Regions from separate parts of the Brevibacillus sp. FSL K6-2834 genome, predicted to be linked through region 2. Evidence: riboswitches for the same ligand, from Rfam matches in the RefSeq annotation. Region 2 holds a riboswitch; each other region holds the start of a gene.
What was found. A riboswitch is a leader RNA that binds a small molecule or an ion and turns the genes downstream of it on or off. The one in region 2 is predicted to bind S-adenosylmethionine.

Region 1 (4,031 bases), 550 kb from region 2:
GGCGACGTCGCCGTTCGCCGCTACGCGGTCGGTTCCTACGATGACAGCCTGCACTTTTCCCTGCGCCATCACCATGGCCGCCATGTTGTCGCAGATCAGCGTGACGTCGATTCCCGCCTGCTGCAGCTCGTAGGCGGTCAGCCGCGCTCCCTGGAGCACCGGCCTCGTTTCGTCAGCGTATACCTTCAGGTTCCAGCCGCGTTCCTTGGCCAGATAGAGCGGAGCTGTCGCCGTCCCGTAAGCGGCGGTAGCCAGCGCCCCTGGATTGCAGTGGGTCAGGATGCCCATTCCATCCTGCAGCAAGGTGAGGAGGTGTTCGCCTATCGTCCGGCATACTTCGGCATCCTCGCGCTGTATCGCGAGAGCTTCGTCCAAAACCGCCGCTTTCAACGCGTCTACCGGTTTTTCTCCCTCCTGCTGGACGCGTGCTTTGACCCGATCGATCGCCCAGAACAGGTTCACCGCTGTAGGGCGTGCTGTCGCCAGGTAGTCAGCCTGCTCGAGCAATTGATTCCAGAGGGCTGACGAATCTGCCGCTTCGCTGTTCCGCACGCCGAGGTAAAGCCCGTATGCCGCAGCCATCCCGATCGCAGGGGCGCCGCGAACCTGCAGGTGGCGGATTGCCGCCCATACTTCCTCAGACGTATGGAGGGAAAGAAAGACTGTTTCTACCGGTAAACGCGTCTGGTCGAGCAGAAGAAGAGAGTCTCCTTCCCACTTTACAGGTGCGAATGCTTCATGAATTGTGGTCATACCGCTGCTGCCTCCTGATCAAATCTTGTTGTCGCATTGCGAACGATGTCTGTGATGTCGGTCGAATCTTCGATGCCGCCCCGCTTCAGGATCAGCTCCTGACCGATCAGCAGTGCCAGCCGTTCCGCTTCGGCACGGGTTTTTTCGTCGCTGATGCTGTTCAGATCGGCGACACCCGCCAGCCCGATCACGCGGCGAAGGATTTTACAGCCTGCAAACCCGGCCGTATCCTGGATCAACCGCTTCACGTAGCTCTGCCAGAGCCCTTCTACATGTGCGCTGCGCTCTTTCGCCTGCTTGTGCCATAGCTGGACGAACTGGGAGACGAACTCGTTCCAGACGTCTTCGACAGTTGTAAGCAGGTATTCGCGATAAGACTCCCGCTTTCCTCCATCCTTCTCCAGTCCGTGCTGGCCGGCATAATTCAGGAGCAGATTGGCGATTACCGCGCCGATGTCAAAGCCGATCGGGCCGTAGTAAGCGAATTCCGGGTCGATGACCTTGGTCGAGGTTTCGGTGACGAAAATGCTGCCTGTATGAAGGTCGCCATGCAGCAGCGCCTCTGCACGGGTGAGGAAATCGTACTTCAGCTTGGCGATTTCCAGCTTGAGCGGCTTGTTCTTCCAGATTTCCTCCACTTCCCGCCGAATCAGCGGGTTGAAGCTGTTGGTCGGCGCATTTTCGTAAGGATCGGTAAACACCAAGTCTTCCGTAATTTTGCACAATTCCGGATTCAAGAATGTTCCGACAAGCGCTTTTTTCTCGTAGGGATGCGCTCCCAGATCAGACGTGAAAAAGAGCGTGTGGGCCATGAAACGTCCGATTTGCTTCGCGAAATTTGGATAGCGTCGCCCCTCGATCAATCCTTTGCGCATCAGGATGTGATCGCTGAGATCCTCCATGACGGTCAAGGCAAGCTCCTGATCGTAGTGGTACACCTGCGGCACGAGGTCCGGAACGTATTTGTACTGGATGCGCAGCGCTTCACTCTCGATGCGGGCGCGATCAAGCGTCAGCGGCCACGACTCGCCTACGACGCGGGCATAAGGCAGAGCCTGCTTCACAATCACGCTTTTGCCGGTCGCTTCATCGCGGATGTGAAAGACAAGATTCAGGTTGCCGTCGCCTATCTCGCGGGAGGACAGGATAGCCCCTGCTTCAAACAGGCCGGGCAGCTCTTTTACATACTGTACTGCTTCTTGTTCACTCAAAGCACGATAAGCCATAACTTGTTTCTCCCCTCACGTGAATCGATGTGGATCTTTCCAGCGGCTTTCCCGGCCCATTCAGCAGGGGATAATTCCGCACGGTATGTTGCAGGCTGCGCCTCCGATCAAGCCGTTTTTGCAGCCAGACATGCAAAAAGACCTCTTTTCCCGAAGAAAAGAGGTCGTATACGTACGCGGCAGGGCGTGTCGTCTCCCCCTTATCTTCCAGAATACTTTTGCTTCTGCAGGAATTAGCACCGTGCACATCGCTTGCAATCGCGCCGTCAGTCTAGCTGACAGGCAAGCGCTGTGTCGGTTGCCGGGTATCATCGGGCCAGTCCCTCCACCTTCTCTGGATAAGGTATCCAACGTATGCTGTTTTGATTAGTTTGAATCATACACGCGGCTATGCACGCTGTCAACACTCTTTTTTGTTTTTTGCCAGTCGGCTGATCCTCGGCCTTACCAGCTGTTTTGCTGTCCGCTTGCACTCGGACGATTCCAGTTCCACCAGTCAATTTGTCCTACGAATGCGGCGGTGATGGCAGCTTCCTGCTTCAGCTTGAGCAGTTCCTTGGTCGGACCGGTGACGACGATTCCATACGTTTTGATACCGTTTTTCTCCAAATACCGATAGCGCTCGTCGATCTTCAATCCTGATCTGCTGTTGAACAGGCTTTGTCCGATCGATCTGCTCAGCCTCTCCTGCTCGGCGAGGTATTTCATCTCCTCCACGTACGCCCGGGTGCGGCGATCTGCTTCGCCATTTACCTGAATCGGTCCCAGTCCATAGTCCAGCCCATGTTCGGAAAAACCCCAGACGTCACCGGCCGAAAGCAGCAGCACGCCTTCTTTGGCATCCTCATGCAGCACCTCCTGTCCGGTATCCACGGCCAGCCAGGTAAGGTCCAAATTATACGGAGCCAGGAAAGCGTACATTTCCTCCAGGCTCATAAACCGGTCAAAGGAAATCGCCAGTTGCGATACCGTCCCCTCCGGCAGCATTTCAAGCGTCTTCCACGCGGGCTCTCGTCTGAAAGAGGTATCCTCCTGCAGCTTCGTCTGAAGCGGGAACAGGAAAAACAGATTTTTCTTCCGAACGCCGTCGTTCCATACCGGGCGGGAGGATACTTTGGTAAACACATTCGTAGTCTCGAAATACCCTGGCTGCTGACGGTCGCCCCCCACCTTTTCGCGCAGCTCCATTTGAATGCTGCCATAAAAAAGGCCAACCTGCGCGCCGCTGCTGCCTGCTACGATCCCCGGCTGAGTGAAATTCACCAAATCCTTGGAGACGCGAAACATATCTTCATACAGCGACCGGCCAATCCAATAGTTGACAAACAACAGGACAAAGCCGATCAGCAGCGAGATCCCCACCGTGTAGGCGGCGTTGGACAGCCTGCTCTTCCACTTTCCCCAGCGGATGATGGAGCGCTGCTTCTCCTCCGGCAAAAAATCCGCGGCTTTGTCTTCCGGTTCTGTCTGCATCAGCCCGCCTCCCAGCAAAAGCTCCTCCAGTCGCTCCGCATACTCCGGGTCGTCTGCGAGACGCTGCCTCAATCGCGCTGTCTCCTCAGCGCCAAGCTCCCCCCGCAGATAAGCGAGAAGGAGCTGATCGCGCTCCCGGCTTTTTTGCTTATGATCCTCCAGCTTGCCGTTATCCGCCATGTTGACCGTCCCCCCACCATTTTCGCATCTTCAATCGTCCCCGGTAGATCGACCGCTTCACATCGGCCACATCGATGCCGAGGACGTCGGCTATTTCCGCATAGCTGAGCTTTTCCGCATGAAGCAGCAGCACCTGTCGCTGTTTTTCCGGCAGCCCCCGGAGAACAGTCTGCACGAGGGCCGCCGTCTCCCTAGCCAGTGCCGCCGATTCCGGACTGACCGCCGCCTGATCCGCCTGCTCAGGCAAGGTGTCGATCAGTTGAACAGGCCTGCGCTTTTGCTTGCGGTGCCAGTCGATAAACGCGTGGTACGCTACCTTGAACAGCCAAGGACGCACTTTTTCTCCCCGATAGGTATCCAGGTGCTGAAAGGCACGGAAAAAGGTCTCCTGCGTCAGAT
Region 2 (4,031 bases):
CGTCGCGATTGATCGAGGAGCCAAAATCATTCTGATGTCCGTGAGTAGTCTCTCCTATTCAAAGTCGTTGACGGCCGCCATCCAGCGAGCAGAAGCTAGTGGAGTAGTTGTAGTGGCCGCCAGCGGAAACGAAGCGAACCGGGTTGCCTATCCGGCTGCTTATCCAACCGTAATTGCAGTTGGAGCTGTAAAAGGAAACCTGAAGCCGCTCTATGATTCAAACACAGGGCCGGAGTTGAATCTCGTCGCTCCGGGTTTTAATATCTACACGACCAAGCCCAAGGGGAAATATGGAGCATTTAGCGGCACGTCAGCCGCAGCTCCTCAGGTAGCGGGCGCTGCGGCATTGGTGCTGGAGCGCAATCCGAATATGACGCCGCTGGATGTACGCCAGCTCTTGTACCAGACGGCTGAGGATCTCGGTGAGAAAGGGTGGGACCGGCAAACAGGATATGGACTGGTCGATGTCAATCGAGCCATTACCGAAAAGCTGTCTATGGATTTTCATGAACCAAATAATACTCGGAGTCAGGCCAAGGCTTTTCCGATTGAATCACAGCTGAGGGCGAGTTTGTCCGAGTCCGACAAAATGGACTGGTATTTCATGGATATTCCCTATGACGGAAAAGTGACACTGGTCGCAACTGTCACTTCAACGAATACAACCGCGCTGGCTGCTACCTTTTTCCCTGAAAATCGCGAAGCTTCTACCTATTACATAGGGAACGGAGACACGCTGACTGTACCGGTGAAAGCTGGTAGAATGTACATCAGGATGGAGCGAAGCTTCGGTGTGAAGGGCTTTACCTATCTGTTGACCAGCCGGTTTACGATCAATCCGGACAAGTATGAGCGCAACAATACAATGGATACGGCCCGCCCGCTGGTAGGCAACCAAATTTCCGTAATCGGGAACTTCCATGAAGAGGGCGACGAGGACTGGTTTTCTTACTATGTCCGCGAATACGGCCGGCTAAACGTAACAGTCACTGCCGATACCAAGCGGATCGACCTGAACATGAAGATCGGCAAAGAGGGACAAGCCTTTGAAGAATTTGACAAAGGCGACCGGAATGACCCGACCGAGCGCGCCCAAAAGGAAGTATCGCCGGGCAAATACTACATCAGGCTGACCGAGTACTGGCGAAATCAGGTGAACGGCGAGTACAAGCTGGACGTGTCCTATACGCCGATTCGGAAGGATACCAATGAGCCCAACGATACATATCGCCAGGCGTCACCTTTGGCCAACGGAACGCTGATGACAGGAACCTTGCCTACTCATACCGATCAGGACTGGTTCCAATTTACGGTCGATTCCGAATCCTACGTCAGCATACGCGCTCCGTTCGTTCCCGTATCGACAGGGATGCGGCTGGAGCTGTACGGTTCGGATACATTGAACTACTCGCTCTTTGCCACGAACGACGTAGCGCAGCTGTCCGATCTGGGCAAAGAGGTGCTTGGCATGAAGCTGAAGCCGGGCAAGTATTATATCCGTCTGACAACCACATTGCCGTTTAAATACGATTCGTACCGGCTGACTTTGACCAAGCAGCCTTTGATCGCGGGTTATCGTGATATTTCCACGCACTGGGCCCGCAACGAGATCGCCAGACTCAGCACGAAGGGAGTCGTCAAAGGCTTTGATGATTCGACCTTCAAGCCTGACCAGTCGGTGACTCGAGGCCAGTTTGCGACGATGCTGATCCAGTCCATGCGGGCCAAAGGGATGAATATCGTTACGTATACAGGCAGAAATCCGTTCAAGGATCTTTCTAAAAATCACTGGGCCTATGGCAATCTGCTGACTGCCCACCAGCTCGGCATCATCAGCGGCTATCCAAACAGCACCATGCTGCCGGATCAATCGATCACACGGGCAGAAATGGCACTGATGGTAGCCAGAGCAAATAATCTCGTGCTCTATAATCGCAGCAGGTCATCGTTTACCGACGTGCCGACAAGTCACTGGGCGTCTCCCGCCATTGAGGCGCTGACGGCGAAAAAGTGGATAAGCGGTTACGGACGGACGTTCAAGCCGCAGGGAAGAGCTACACGTGCAGAGGTGGTCGTCCTGCTGGCGAAGGCTTACAGTTTGTAACTCTATGGAAAAGGAGAGAACATAAATGAAAAAAGCAACCAAGGGAATCCTCGCCATAGCAATTGTCGGGATGGGGGTCTTTGCTTCGCAGGCGATGGCAGACGGCGTTTCCGGTGTCCCGGGCTCAGCGGATGATCCGGTCGTCACCAAAAGCTATGTGGATCAGCAAATTCAAAAAGCTCTTGGCGGAGGCGCAGGCACAGGCGGTGCATCCGTCTCGACGGGGTTGACAGTGGTTGAGCTGCACCCGGGGCAGACGCTGTACGGTTTTGAGGGTACGGAATTTATCGTCCGTACGGGAAAAGTACAAGCAGTAGCCGGCGATAAAGGCGATGGCTTGACAGATATTACCGAGGGCAAGGACCTGCGAGCGGGAGCTCAGGTGGCTGCCAATCATCTGCTCTTGATCGCCCGTTCGGACAATCGCGGATTGCGCTTGAATGCAAACTACAATGGTGTCGCGCACATTATGGTTCGCGGCAAATACGAATTGCGCTAAGCGCTTATTGACACCGGCTATAAAAACGATTATTCTATTATCCGTAATGGATACTCTTATCCAGAGCAGGCGGAGGGACTGGCCCCATGAAGCCCGGCAACCGACTCGAGCGGTGCTAACCAGCAGAACGGATACCTGTTCTGGCCGATAAGAGGGTAGGGAACGCAAACACCAAGCACCTTTTCCTCTAAAACAGGAAAAGGTTTTTTTTTTGCTTGTGCCTTCGTCTAATAAGAACCTGTTTCGGCTACCACACTATTTGTATGAGGTCAAAGGAGGTAGTACACATGTCTTTGCAAAAAGGTCGTCGTCTGTTTACTTCTGAATCCGTCACCGAAGGTCATCCGGATAAGATTTGTGACCAAATTTCCGACTCTATCCTGGACGCCATTTTGTCCAAGGATCCAAATGCTCGCGTAGCATGCGAAACTTCCGTTACCACTGGTCTGGTACTCGTGGCAGGGGAAATCACCACGAACACGTACGTGGATATTCAAAAGCTCGTCCGTGACACCATCCGTGAAATCGGATACGATCGCGCCAAGTTTGGTTTCGATGCCGACACTTGCGGTGTTCTGACCGCTATCGGCGAGCAGTCTGCCGATATCGCCCTCGGTGTAGACCAGGCGCTGGAAGCCCGCGAAGGGAAAATGACTGATGCTGAGATTGAAGCGATTGGTGCCGGCGACCAAGGTCTGATGTTTGGTTTCGCCTGCAACGAGACTCCTGAACTGATGCCTTTGCCGATCAGCATGGCTCACCAGCTGGCTCGCCGTCTGACCGAAGTGCGTAAAAACGGCACTTTGAGCTACCTGCGCCCAGACGGTAAAACACAGGTGACTGTAGAATACGACGGCGATAAGCCGGTTCGTATTGATACGATCGTTATTTCTACCCAGCACGCTCCGGAAACCACTCTGGAACAAATCAAGAACGACCTGATGGAGCACGTGATCAAGCCTGTCGTGCCAACAGAGCTTCTGGATGCCGAGACCAAATACTTCATCAACCCGACTGGCCGTTTTGTTATTGGCGGACCACAAGGGGATGCCGGTTTGACAGGCCGCAAAATTATCGTCGACACCTATGGCGGATACGCTCGTCACGGCGGTGGTGCTTTCTCCGGAAAAGACCCGACAAAAGTGGACCGCTCCGGCGCATATGCAGCCCGCTATGTAGCGAAGAACATCGTCGCTGCCGGCTTGGCTGAAAAATGCGAAGTACAAGTGGCCTATGCAATTGGTGTCGCACAGCCAGTGTCCATCAGCGTAGATACATTTGGGACCGGCAAGATTGCCGAGGACCAATTGGTAACACTAATCCGCAAGCATTTTGATCTTCGTCCTGCAGGTATCATCAAGCAGCTTGACCTGCGTCGTCCTATCTACAAGCAGACAGCGGCATACGGCCATTTTGGCCGCAACGATC
Region 3 (4,031 bases), 1.1 Mb from region 2:
CGTATCTTCGATGAACTTTTTCACTTCTGGCGTATTCAGCTCTTTCGCCAGCTTCTGGATCGCTTCGGAATCCTTGTTGTCCGGACGAGCTACCAGGTAGTTTGCATATGGAGAATCCTTGTCTTCGATGAACAGGGCGTCTTTGGTCGGTACCAGCTTCGCTTCCAGCGCATAGTTGGTGTTGATCAGAGCCAGGTCTACTTCATCCAGGACGCGTGGCAGCATCGCAGCTTCTACCTCTTTGAACTGCAGGTTTTTCTTGTTTTCTACGATGTCTTTTACAGTACCGCTGATGCCTGCGCCGTCTTTCAGCTTGATCAGGCCTTGCTTTTCGAGCAGAGCAAGTGCGCGGCCGTTGTTCGTTGCATCGTTTGGCAGAGCAACGGTTGCACCGTCAGCGAGTTCATCCACGCTTTTTACTTTTTTGGAATATGCGCCAAACGGCTCGATATGAACAGGTACTACTTCTACCAGGTTCATGTTTTGTCCTTTGTTGAAATCATCGAGGTACGGCTTGTGCTGGAAGAAATTGGCGTCCAGCTGCTTTTCATTTACTTGCACGTTAGGTTGAACGTAGTCGGTAAATTCTTTGACTTCCAGAATTACGCCCTGCTCTTTCAGCTTCGGCGCGACGAACTTCAAAATCTCAGCCTGCGGGACCGGCGTTGCGCCCACTTTCAGCGTTACTTCTTTCTGCTCGCCTTGGGAACCGCCGGCAGACGGCGCGGGAGCCGATTCATTTTGGCTGCCGCAAGCAGCCAGAGACAGTGCCAGTACAGTGGACAGTACAGATACGACCAATTTCTTCACAGATGATTTCCCCTTTCTATTTTGAACATTCTCTATGGACAAGATCCTACTTCCGGCTGAACTTGATGACGAGCCTGTCGCCCACCATCTGCAGGATCTGAACCAACACAAGCAAAATACATACCGTCACGACCATGACGTCTGTCTGGAAGCGCTGATACCCGTAGCGGATCGCCAGGTCTCCCAAGCCTCCGCCGCCGATGACCCCGGACATCGCCGTGTAGGACACGAGCGACACCGTGGTAATCGTAATCCCGGCGATCAGCCCCGAACGGGATTCCGGCAAGAGCACGCTGCGGATAATTTGCCAGTTGGAAGCACCCATCGATTGCGCCGCTTCAATCACGCCGCGATCAACCTCGCGCAGGGAGGTCTCCACCAGTCTGGCGAAAAAGGGAGCCGCCCCGATCACCAACGGAGGAATCGAGCCCTTTACCCCGAGTGAGGTGCCGACGAGCATTTTGGTAACAGGAATCAGCAGGATCATCAGGATGATGAATGGCACCGAACGCAAAACGTTTACGACAAAGGATGAGATCGAATAAAACGCGCGATTCTCCAAAAGCTGGCCTCTGGATGTGAGAAACAGCAAAATGCCCAGCGGCAGCCCGATAACGACGGTAAACAAGGTGGAAAAGCCAAGCATCGTCAACGTATCCTGCGTTCCCTTCCAAATTTCCGCCCAGTCTATATTTTTAAGCGTGAATCCCATTTTAAATCACCTCCACTTCCAGGCCGCGCTGACGAAGCGTATCGACAGCTTTCCTGTTCTGCTGCGCATCCCCGCCCAACTCGATCACGAGCTGGCCATATGGGGTGTCTTTCATACGCGAAATGGTTCCTTGCAGGATACTGAACACCGTACCTGTTTCCTGCATCGTTTGGAACAGAATCGGCTGGTAGGTTTGTTCTCCGAGGAACGTGACCCGCAGGATCGTCCGTTCGCCTGACGCCTTTTCATGAGCAACGGCAGCCCGCAGCTCGCTGGAGTCTGCTACTTGCTCCACGAACTCCTGTGTCGTCGGATGCTGCGGCTTCAAGAACACATCCAGAACATTGCCCATTTCTACGATGTGCCCTCCGTCAATGACACCGACCCGGTCGCAAATGGAGCGGATGACGTGCATTTCGTGCGTAATGAGGACGATCGTCAAGCCCAGCTTCCGGTTGATGTCCAAAAGAAGCGCCAGAATGGAGTTGGTCGTCTGCGGGTCCAAAGCGGATGTCGCTTCGTCGCACAGCAGCACCTTGGGGTCGCTCGCCAGCGCCCGGGCAATGCCGACACGCTGCTTTTGTCCGCCTGACAATTGTGCTGGATACTTGTCGCGGTGCTGTTCCAGCCCTACCAACGCCAGCATTTCCTTCACCTTTTTGTCGATCTCCGCCTTGGGCCGCTTGGCCAGCTTGAGCGGAAACGCGACGTTCTCCCCGACTGTAGCCGACGAGAGCAGGTTGAAGTGTTGAAAAATCATTCCGATATGCCGCCGCTGTTCCTGGAGCTTGCCTTCATCCAGCTTGGTCAGATCAACCCCGTCTACAATGACGCTGCCTGCTGTCGGACGTTCCAACAGGTTGATGCAGCGAATCAGCGTACTTTTGCCGGCACCGGAATGTCCGATGATGCCGAAAATTTCCCCCTTCTCGATCGAGAGGTCAATTCCGCGCAGCGCAGGTGTTTTATGGCCTTTTACAATGTAGTCTTTTTTCAGATTCTGCAACCGAATCATCCGGTTCACCTCCCATTACAATCAACAGCCCCTTTTTCATCAGGCGAAAAAGGGGCTGCACCGCATTATACGATCGCATTCACCCTTCTCATCTGTCAAGATTCTACAATCTTGTAGGAATTGGCACCGCGCCACCCATCAGAATCGATGAGCCGGTTGCCGGGCTTCATAGGGCCTGTCCCTCCGCCGCTCTGGATAAGAAGAATTCTACGTATATTTAGTTTGAAGAACTTTATTTCTTTTTATGATACAAAACGGATTATATGCTATACCAAAATAGAAAGTCAATGGGCAATTAATCCAACACGCCGTTGCGGACAATTTCTACATCGATGTTGTAATCGAAGCGGGACTTCCTGTACATCTCATGCCACTGATCGTGAGACAGCTTCCGCGCCCCGCGGAATTTTGCCCGGTATAATTCCCCGAACCCAAAGGGGTCTACCTCCCATTTTTGCATTTTGGCGACGACCTTGGCCAAATCCTGCTTCATGTTTTCAGACAAGGCCTGCTCCATTTTTCTGAGTACCTCCGGTTGTTCTATTTTTAACGGTATTGACATTTCCAGAATGCGTGTCCGTACTTTCACATCGACCTTGTAGGTCAGTGGATTCGTACTGACAATATCGACGTGGGCCTTGCTGCTCAGCGTATCAAATACCATTTGGATGTCAGGGCCGGTTGTGTTCTTCTTTTTCGGCTTTACCCCCATCCTCTCCGGATCTACCGACGTTTCGTACGTTCCCGCTCGATAAGCATCATGAACTAGCTTGATGTGAAAGGCTTCCTTTGGAGGAATCCAGCCGACATATTTGTCCTTGTGAAACAGAGCCACGCCTTTGATCCTCACCTCATCCCCTTTCCTCTCAAGAAAAGGGACGTAAGGGTCGATTCCCTCGCTGAAGTAGGAGCGGTAAAACTCATGGAGAGTAGGAGACGGAATTTTGTCATCCTCTACGTTGTGCCGGATCAATTGGTAGAGGTAAATGCCAATATTGCCTTCCTCTTTGAATTTGTACGTCAGCAAATCGTAGGTTTGGCCCTCAATGACACTTAAATAAACCCGGCTTCCAATCGAGGGGTCGCGGTACAGAGTGTCCACAATGCTGCCTATCCCTTTTCTGGCCAGCTCCTCGCTGTACATCGCGACCCGAAGCTGCCCGCCCAGCACTTCTTTGTCTGACTGCAGGTTGGCCTTGTCGCGAATGCCCTTGCTCGTCAGACTGATGCCGGACATCACCTGCACTTTTTCTTCAGCCTCGGGATTGATGGAGGGCATCACCACCGTTCCGCGTATGTTCCCGTCCTTTAACAGGTCATATCCCGCCACCGTAATCATTCCAAGCTCATCAAAAATTTGCGTCCTGATACAGCCGCTGAGCAGAACAGAACATAGAAGGAGCACGGCTCCCGCTCTCAGGAGCCGCTTATTTCCGGATCTCGGCACGATGAATCCTCCCTCCTGTTCCACCGCCGTTTGATCAGAACTCCCAA
Region 4 (4,031 bases), 1.6 Mb from region 2:
ACAAAGCGGCCTGCTGGTCTCCTGCAGCCCCCGAGATCGGAACCTCCACGCCAAAGAACAAATCCTTGTCGGTTACCGCATACACCTCCGAGCTGCTTCTCACCTCAGGCAGCATCGCACGCGGGACATCGAGCAGAGCCAGCAGCTCATCGTCCCACTTCAAATCAAAAATATTGTACATGAGTGTGCGCGACGCGTTGGTATAGTCGGTCACATGCGCCCGGCCGCCGGACAGCTTCCAGATCAGCCACGTGTCAATCGTTCCGAACAGGAGGTCGCCCTGCTCCGCCAAAGCGCGGGCGCCTTCCACATGGTCGAGAATCCATTTTACTTTTGTGCCCGAAAAGTAAGCATCGATCAGCAGACCGGTCGTATCCCGAAACAATGGGTCGTATCCCTTGCTTTTGAGCTCTTCGCAAATTCCCGCTGTCTGTCTCGACTGCCAGACAATTGCGTGATAGATGGGCACTCCGGTATGCTTGTTCCACACCACGGTCGTCTCGCGTTGATTGGTGATCCCGATGGCTGCCACTTCCTGCGCCGAAACATTGTGGCTGGCCAAAACCTCGCCGATTACGCCGACGACCGATGACCAGATGTCCAGGGCATTGTGCTCTACCCATCCTGGCTGGGGAAAGAGCTGGGGAAATTCTTTCTGGGCCATCCCGACGATGCTTCCTTGCTTGTCGAACAAGATGGCCCGGGAACTGGTCGTCCCCTGATCGATTGCGAGCACATACTTTGTATCCATGAGCTTCCTCCTTCTACCGCGGGATACGGGCACCCTTTTTCTCCTCTATTAGGGGTGAAACCGGATGCGGTCTATATCCCGAAGCATTGGGCCGTCTCCGCTCACAACACGGGAAACTCTTCCGCCCTGATGCCGAAATCGCGGTGCAGCGCCTTCTTGTGCTCCTCTGCAAAACCGCTGGCAATCATGCCGATGCGCAAGACGCTCGCCCAGTCATATTGTATTCGCTGTTTTTCCACGAGAACTCCTGCCCGATCCAAAAAATGCGTGACTTGATCAGGCGTTCCCCGCAACGCTTTACTTTCCAGATAGCAAAAGCACCGCTTCTCCCCGGCTTCCCGATTGCCTGCCGGCTCGCTTTCCTGCCAGACCGGCTGAGGAGTGAAGCGCTGGGTCAGCAAATAGGCCAGATCCTCCACCACAGCGCTTGCTGTCGGAAGCTCGCCTGCCCCTTTGCCCATGAACAAAAGGTCGCCGACGATATTGCCCGACACCTGCACGGCGTTGTAGGCATCCTGCACCTGCGCGAGTGGGTGATCCAGCGGCAGAAGCGTTGGACGGACGGAAAGCTGTAGACCGCCCCCGGCCTTGGAAGCCTTGGCCAGCAGCTTGATCCGGTACCCCAATTCGCGGGCGAGGCCGATCTGTCCGAGATGCAGCTTTTCAATCCCCTGCCTCTCGGCTGCATGCAGCGGCAGCGATTCACCAAATACGAGCTGGGCGAGGATGTACGTTTTGTACAAGGCATCCCAGCCCTCTACGTCCGAGGCGGGGTCCGCTTCGGCGTAGCCCAGCTCCTGCGCCTGCTTCAGCACTTCGGCGTAGGGAAGCTTTTCCTGTTCCATCCGCGTCAGGATGTAATTCGTCGTCCCGTTTAAAATGCCGCTGACCGATACGATGTCATTAGTCCGGAGAAACTGGCGCAGCACGCCGAGAATCGGAATCCCTCCGGCTACGCTGGCCTCGTACGCGAGCTGAACGCCGTGCCGATTGGCTAGCCGCACCAGCTCCGTTCCGTGCTTGGCAAGCAGCTCCTTGTTCGCGGTGACGATGTGACAGCCCTTTTCAATCAGTGCGCGGACATAGCCGTATGTCGGCTCGACGCCGCCCATCACCTCGACGACGATGTCCACGTCTGACGCCAGCACTTCTTCAAACCGGGTCGTGATCAGATTGTTCTCAATCGGTACAGACCGCTGCTTTTCCGCATTGCGGACCAGCGCCTTGACCACCTCGACACGTCTGCCCAACCTGTCCGACAGCTTTTGCTGCTGAGAGCGGATCGTTTTCAAGACGCCGCCCCCCACCGTCCCTACGCCAAGCAATCCTACTTTTACCACACTTGCACTCATGTACTCCACCTCTTTTTCTCATTTCAAACATAAAAAAGGCCTTCTTCCGTTTAAGAAGAAGGCTCGCGAGCTACAGGGGGCCTCCTTCTCATCTGCCAAGACATACTGCTGCTGTCTTGCAGGAATTGGCACCTTGCCACAAACTGCGTGACGGTTGCCGGGCTTCATCGGGCCAGTCCCTCCACCTCTCTGGATAAGAAAGAAGTTATGAAGTTGCGATAACTCAAAAACATTTGATCATACAAATAAAAAACCTTCTCCCGTTAAGAAGAAGGTTGGCATCCGGAATGGACGTACTCCCGCTTCTTATCTGTCAAGACTGTCATCAGTCCTGCAGGAATTGGCACCTTGTCACAAACTGCGTGACGGTTGCCGGGCTTCATCGGGCCAGTCCCTCCGCCTCTCTGGATAAGAACAGTATTTTCCTGTTGGCAACATTGTAAGGAATTCGGTTTGAGCCGTCAACCAGATATTTCCGACATTTCATCTTCGGACAATTCCTTTCATTTTTGAAAAGAAAGGTTTCTCATTTTTAATAAGGTGTTCTCATGCAGGTGATGGCGCACCAACAGACATTTCCAGCACTTTGTTTTGGTTTTTGCTTTCTCAATAGTGAGAATAATGGTACTGCCGATGCTCCTTCATACTGCACAGGAAGCAGCCGGTCATTTGGTATCATTCTTGCATATATTTTCAGAAAAGTCAGAGTATAATTCCCTTTTTCCATTCGCATGGGACGTCGGGTGCGTCGAATATACATGAATAAAAGACGCTCCACTCTGACTTTTTCAGCAGGAAGGAGGTGCTTTTTTTGAGTAGGCTGCTGCCTGTTTTGATCCACGATCGTCCCACTTAGCTTCGGTTTCTACTATGATCTGCCCGTGTGCAGAAGGAGGGTGTTTGGATGAGACTTCGTCCGCGTGAACCAATCGATGTTGCGACACAAGTCGCGGTATTTCCTGCTACGATCGATCTGCATTTGCAGAAATGGCTGTTTCGAATGCGAAGATAGAACGTTTTCCAAAAATGGAAGGAGGACTCTATGCGAGTCGCTATTTTAGGAGTTGGCGGTGTAGGACAAGTAAGCGCGTGTGAAATCGTGAAATCGAAGTATTTGCAAAAACTGGTGCTGGCAGATATATCGATCGGCCCGGCTGAAGAGCTGGCTGCCGAGCTGCGCCGGGAGACGGATGTGGAAATCCAGGTAAAACGTGTCGACGCACGCGATGTATCGAGCGTCCAATCTATTTTGACTGACATTGACGTACTGCTGCATATCGGCTTGCCGGAAAACAACTTTGAAGTGATGAAAGCGTGCCTGAACACGAAAACCCATTATATCGACACGGCTTCCAGCGGCCCGCAATGGCTCCGCAAGCAGCTAGCCTGGACCGATAAATTCAAAGCGGCAGGCATTCTCGGAATCATGGGGCTTGGGTGCGATCCCGGCTTCTCCAACATCGCGGCGCGGTACGCTGTGGATCAGTTGGACGAAGTCGATGAGATTTTGATTCGCGACGGCGACAATTCCGTCGTCGACTACGACGGCTTCTGCTCCTTCTTCAGTCCGCAGACAGCCATTCAGGAGTGTTTGGCCAAACCGAACTTCTGGACGGCTGACAAGGGTGAACAATACTTGCCTACTCCCTTTGCCAACAAAGAGGAGTTCGAATTCCCCGAGCCGATCGGCTGGCTGGACTGCTACAACGTGGAGCACGAAGAAGCGACCACTCTTGGCGAGACGATTGGCCGCGCAAAAGGGTGCAAATACGTGGACTTCAAGTACGCCCTCCATCCCGACTTTGTGAATACCCTCAAGGTGCTGAGCTATCTGGGACTGGACAGCGACGAAGAGATCGAGGTCAAAGGCGTCAAGGTAGCGCCGCGCGATGTAGTCGTGACGACCATGCCGAAACCGGCCGATCTCG

Region 1: another riboswitch for S-adenosylmethionine. It lies ahead of mtnK (S-methyl-5-thioribose kinase); the one in region 2 lies ahead of metK (methionine adenosyltransferase).
Region 3: another riboswitch for S-adenosylmethionine. It lies ahead of NST96_RS03175 (methionine ABC transporter ATP-binding protein); the one in region 2 lies ahead of metK (methionine adenosyltransferase).
Region 4: another riboswitch for S-adenosylmethionine. It lies ahead of NST96_RS17430 (homoserine dehydrogenase); the one in region 2 lies ahead of metK (methionine adenosyltransferase).

What each region holds. Positions count from the first base shown of each region.
Region 1 covers NZ_CP151945.1:4,585,664-4,589,694, forward strand. Annotated here, with positions in the region: gene mtnA (S-methyl-5-thioribose-1-phosphate isomerase) at 1-753, opposite strand, end outside; gene mtnK (S-methyl-5-thioribose kinase) at 750-1,979, opposite strand; SAM riboswitch class I at 2,177-2,324, opposite strand; gene NST96_RS22515 (anti-sigma factor) at 2,424-3,632, opposite strand; gene NST96_RS22520 (sigma-70 family RNA polymerase sigma factor) at 3,622-4,031, opposite strand, start outside.
Region 2 covers NZ_CP151945.1:5,131,203-5,135,233, reverse strand. Annotated here, with positions in the region: gene NST96_RS24930 (S8 family serine peptidase) at 1-2,104, shown strand, start outside; gene NST96_RS24925 (hypothetical protein) at 2,130-2,603, shown strand; SAM riboswitch class I at 2,657-2,757, shown strand; gene metK (methionine adenosyltransferase) at 2,897-4,031, shown strand, end outside.
Region 3 covers NZ_CP151945.1:603,107-607,137, reverse strand. Annotated here, with positions in the region: gene NST96_RS03185 (MetQ/NlpA family ABC transporter substrate-binding protein) at 1-810, opposite strand, end outside; gene NST96_RS03180 (methionine ABC transporter permease) at 857-1,522, opposite strand; gene NST96_RS03175 (methionine ABC transporter ATP-binding protein) at 1,524-2,537, opposite strand; SAM riboswitch class I at 2,623-2,739, opposite strand; gene NST96_RS03170 (Ger(x)C family spore germination protein) at 2,833-3,984, opposite strand; gene NST96_RS03165 (GerAB/ArcD/ProY family transporter) at 3,954-4,031, opposite strand, start outside.
Region 4 covers NZ_CP151945.1:3,513,908-3,517,938, forward strand. Annotated here, with positions in the region: gene glpK (glycerol kinase GlpK) at 1-751, opposite strand, end outside; gene NST96_RS17430 (homoserine dehydrogenase) at 853-2,103, opposite strand; SAM riboswitch class I at 2,189-2,303, opposite strand; SAM riboswitch class I at 2,407-2,518, opposite strand; gene NST96_RS17435 (saccharopine dehydrogenase C-terminal domain-containing protein) at 3,146-4,031, shown strand, end outside.